2 regions of the Streptomyces sp. NPDC050433 genome follow, and region 2 is predicted to be linked to the other one. Evidence: riboswitches for the same ligand, from Rfam matches in the RefSeq annotation. Region 2 holds a riboswitch; the other holds the start of a gene.
What was found. A riboswitch is a leader RNA that binds a small molecule or an ion and turns the genes downstream of it on or off. The one in region 2 is predicted to bind glycine.
Positions count from the first base shown of each region.

Region 1: linked by a shared signal. The riboswitch ahead of gcvT (glycine cleavage system aminomethyltransferase GcvT) and the one ahead of gcvP (aminomethyl-transferring glycine dehydrogenase) in region 2 are both predicted to bind glycine.

Region 1 is NZ_JBITIB010000029.1:96,315-98,698, reverse strand. Features, by position in the region: gene ACIBLA_RS29700 (AAA family ATPase) at 1-578, opposite strand, end outside; glycine riboswitch at 736-833, shown strand; gene gcvT (glycine cleavage system aminomethyltransferase GcvT) at 994-2,157, shown strand; gene gcvH (glycine cleavage system protein GcvH) at 2,246-2,384, shown strand, end outside.
Region 2 is NZ_JBITIB010000044.1:9,702-12,085, reverse strand. Features, by position in the region: gene gcvP (aminomethyl-transferring glycine dehydrogenase) at 1-1,240, opposite strand, end outside; glycine riboswitch at 1,419-1,516, opposite strand; gene ACIBLA_RS34950 (PRC-barrel domain-containing protein) at 1,629-2,024, shown strand; gene ACIBLA_RS34945 (DNA polymerase IV) at 2,021-2,384, opposite strand, start outside.

The DNA.
Region 1 (2,384 bases), on a different contig from region 2:
GCGTCCGCGACCAGGCGGGCCACCGCGCGGCGGTGGCGGGCGAAGGCGTAACCGGAGACCCCGCGTCCACGCTCGCGCTGGCCCGCGCGGGCCGTCTTCGGGGTCACGTCGAGCAGGACCAGATGGAGCCGTCTGCCGCGTCTGCGCGCCTCGCGTGCCAGCCAGCGCCGGACCCACGCCTGGGTGCCGCAGTCGTGCACGACGACGCTCTCGCCGGAGCGCAGCGCCCGCCGCAGCCCCGCGTAGTGCGCGAGGCGCACCAGCGGCCGGTAGACGGCGTACGGCAGCCGGCCGGGCACCCTGCGCGCCCAGCGGTCACGGGTGTCCTGCGAGTCGATCCCCCGTCCGGCGGCGGCCCGGCCGATCAGCGTGGACTTCCCGCTGCCCGGCAGGCCGGAGACGACGACCACGTCGCCGTCGCCGAACGTCAGGCTCCGGGGCCCCGCGCGCCCCCGCTCCCGCAGATCCCGGACGACCGGCGGCACCGCCGCCAGGGCCCGGCGCGGGACCGCCTGCGGCTGGGCGGGCACCCCCGTGGTCGTCGCGTACGCGCCTGCGCGGGACCGCTGCAACGTCATCGCCCTCCCCCTGTCGGGTCCATCGCCATGGCCGAAGACCCTTGCCCATGAAGTGTAAAGAACTGGTAATACGGCACCAAGCCTTTTGCTGATCACTGCCCTGTCGGCCGAGGCCGACGCATGCGATGATGTGCGCGCCAACTCCATACCGGCCGTTCGAATCCGCGCGGGAGAGTCCTGGTCACCATGGGTGCCGGGCGCCGAAGGAGCAAGTTCCTCCCTTGAATCTCTCAGGCCCAGTACCGCGCGGACGAGGCAGATCTGAAAAGCGAGTCGCCGCCAGGCGGTTCCACCCAAGGTGCAAGTCACGACCTCCGTGCGCATACGTGTGTACGTACGGTCGTGATGAACCTCTCAGGTTCCGATGACAGATGGGGAGGATTGTCCTCTCTGTCATGCCCTGGGAGCCACACCTATGAGCAATACGTCTCACACCCCCGCCCCCGAAGCGGCCGGTCCTGACGCCCCGCGCCTCACCGCGCTCGACGCCGTGCACCGCTCGCTGGGCGCCACGATGACCGACTTCGCCGGCTGGGACATGCCGCTGCGCTACGCCAGCGAGCGCGAGGAACACCTCGCCGTCCGTACGAAGGCGGGGCTCTTCGACCTCTCCCACATGGGCGAGATCACCGTCACCGGTACGCAGGCGGCCGAGGCGCTGGACTACGCGCTGGTGGGCAACATCGGCACCCTCGCCGTGGGCCGGGCCCGCTACACCATGATCTGCCAGGAGGACGGCGGAATCCTGGACGACCTGATCGTGTACCGCCTCGACACCCACGGCGCCCCCGAGTTCATGGTCGTCGCGAACGCCTCCAACGCGCAGGTGGTGCTGGACGAGCTGACCGGCCGCGCCGCGGACTTCGACGCCGAGGTGCGGGACGACCGCGACGCGTACGCGCTGCTCGCCGTCCAGGGCCCCCAGTCGCCCGGCATCCTGGCCTCGCTCACCGACGCCGACCTGGCCGGGCTCAAGTACTACGCCGGGCTGCCCGGCACCGTCGCCGGTGTGCCCGCGCTGATCGCCCGTACCGGCTACACGGGTGAGGACGGCTTCGAGCTGTTCGTGGCGCCCGGGCACGCGGAAGGGCTGTGGCAGGCCCTGATGGCGGCGGGCGCGCCCGCCGGACTCGTACCGGCCGGGCTCTCGTGCCGCGACACCCTCCGTATGGAGGCGGGGATGCCGCTGTACGGGCAGGAGCTGACCACTGGTCTCACCCCCTTCGACGCGGGCCTGGGCAGGGTCGTCAAGTTCGAGAAGGAGGGCTACTTCGTGGGCCGTGAGGCGCTGGAGGCCGCCGCCGAGCGCGCCGAGACCGCGCCGCCGCGCAAGCTGGTCGGGCTCGTCGCCGAGGGCCGCCGGGTGCCGCGTGCCGGATACCCGGTGGTGGCCGGCGACGCCGTGGTGGGCCATGTCACCTCGGGCGCCCCGTCGCCCACGCTGGGCAGGCCGATCGCCATGGCCTACGTGGACGCCCCGCACGCCGCGGCGGGCACGGCGGGCGTCGGGGTCGACATCCGGGGCTCGGTCGAGCCGTACGAGGTCGTCGCGCTGCCCTTCTACAAGCGCCGGAAGTAGCCCCCGTACCGCGAGGTACCGCACCCGCGTCTCACTCCGCAAGACACATGTTCCGCACCACTCCCCCGCGTACAGGAGAATTCACGCCATGGACAACCCCCAGCAGCTGCGCTACAGCAAGGAGCACGAGTGGCTGTCGAGCGCCGACGACGGCGTCTCGACGGTCGGCATCACGGAGTTCGCGGCGAACGCCCTCGGCGACGTCGTGTACGCCCAGCTCCCGGCGG
Region 2 (2,384 bases):
CGCGGGCGGCGGCCACCACCTCGGCGGCGCGGCCCGGAACGCGTACGGTCAGGGTGTCGAAGTAGGCCTCGTGCACGATCTCGGCTCCGCCGGCGCGCAGGCCGTCGGCGAGGACGGTCGCGTAGCGGTGGGTGCGCTGGGCGATGGCGCGCAGCCCGTCGGGACCGTGGTAGACGGCGTACATTCCGGCCATCACGGCGAGCAGCACCTGCGCGGTGCAGATGTTGCTGGTGGCCTTCTCGCGCCGGATGTGCTGCTCACGGGTCTGCAGCGCCAGCCGGTACGCCTTGTTGCCGTCGGCGTCCACGGAGACCCCGACGAGCCGTCCGGGCAGGCTGCGGGCGAACTGCTCGCGTACGGCCATGAATCCGGCGTGCGGTCCGCCGAAGCCCATGGGGACGCCGAACCGCTGGCTGGTGCCGACGGCGATGTCCGCGCCCAGCTCACCGGGCGAGGTGAGCAGCGTGAGGGCGAGCAGGTCGGCGGCGACGGTGACGATCGCGCCGAGTTCGTGCGCCTGCTCGATGAGGGGCTTGATGTCCCGTACGGCTCCGGAGGCGCCCGGGTACTGGACGAGTACGCCGAAGACACCGCGCTCGGCGGCCTCGGCCGGGATCCCGTCGGTCAGATCGGCGACGACGACTTCGACACCGGCCGGTTCTGCCCGCGTGCGGATCACGGCGACGGTCTGCGGCAGCGCGTCGGCGTCGACCAGGAAGACGCCGCCCTTCACCTTGCCGACCCGGCGGGCGAGCGCCATGGCCTCGGCGGCGGCCGTGCCCTCGTCCAGCAGGGAGGCTCCCGACGTCGGCAGACCGGTCAGATCGGCCACCACGGTCTGGAAGTTGAGCAGCGCCTCCAGACGGCCCTGGGAGATCTCCGGCTGGTACGGCGTGTACGCCGTGTACCAGGCCGGATTCTCCAGCACGTTGCGCAGGATCACCGGCGGCGTGAACGTGCCGTAGTAGCCGAGACCGATCATCGGGGCGAGGACCTGGTTGCGGTCGGCCAGGGAGCGCAGCTCGGCCAGCACCTCGGCCTCGGTGCGCGCGTCGGGCAGCCGCAGGGCCTCGGCGCTCTTGATCACGTCGGGCACCGCGGCGGCGGTCAGCTCGTCGAGCGAGCCGTAGCCGACCTGGGCGAGCATCTTCGCCTGCGCGGCGGCGTCGGGGCCGACGTGGCGCCGCTCGAAGGGGATGCCTCGCTCCAACTGTGAGAGCGGTGTGCGGTGGGCTGTCATACGGGAGGCCTCCTGGTCTGGCGCGACCTGCGAGGGGCACCGTTACATGGGTGCCCGGACGGCCTCCCCCTCTGTCACATCAACCTGAGAGTTTCACCGGTCCGCCGCGAGGCGGGCCGACTTTCACCGTCGGTGAGAGCGAATGCCGTCCGACACTTGCTCTGCTTTCCAGAGTGACCTCGTCCATGCGGTACGGGGGCCTGAGAGTTTCCGGGGAGGATTTGCTCCTTCGGCGCCTCCGGCAGTCTCACCGGATGGCTCTCCCGCACGGGGTCGACAGCCACTGGCAAGCCTACCAGCGAGCTTTCGCGAGGGACTTCGAGTGGCCGATACCCCAGATGTGCCCTTTCGTAGGGTGAGGGAGCATGTGCGACCAGTTGGAGGGACCGTGCAGACCGACATCGATCCGCGCAGCCTGATCGGCCGCAAGGCGTACGACCGCGACGGGCACAAGATCGGAACCGTCGACGAGGTGTATCTGGACGACGCCACGGGCGTCCCCGAGTGGGCGGCGGTACGCACCGGGCTGTTCAGCCGGGACGCGTTCGTACCCCTGGCCCCCAGCACCTACCGCGACGATTCCCTGCACGTCCCGTACGAGCGCGGCCTGATCAAGGACGCCCCCGACTTCGGTGTCGGCCGCCATCTCTCCCCGGACCAGGAGATCCAGCTCTACCACCACTACCAGCTGGCCCTGCCGGAGCCCGCGGCCCCGGAACGCCCGCCCCGCCCGGCCGACCACGACTTCGGCCACGTGGCCGGCCAGGACGACTCGGCCGGCTAGGCACTGTCCGGCGGTGGCGCCACCAGGGGCAGCGGTTCCGACAGCTCCAGCTCGGGATCATCCGTACGGAACGTCCGCACCCGCCCAGGACCGGCCGACGTGGGCTCCTCGAACCGTACGGTGACCCGCCCCACGCCACTGCCCTGCACCCATCCCGCACCGAACTCCGCATGGCGCACGTCGTGCCCCGCCGGCCAGCGCCTCTCGGCGCCCACGTCGGCCTCCTGCTCCGCCGGTGACTGCTCGGGCTGCTCCGCTGCCACCGCGGCGTCCTCCGGCTCGTGGACGGCGTCCTCGCCGCCGTCGGCCCGCGCCACGTCCGCCGCGTCCGCCGCAGCCTGTGCGAACAGGTCCTCCTGC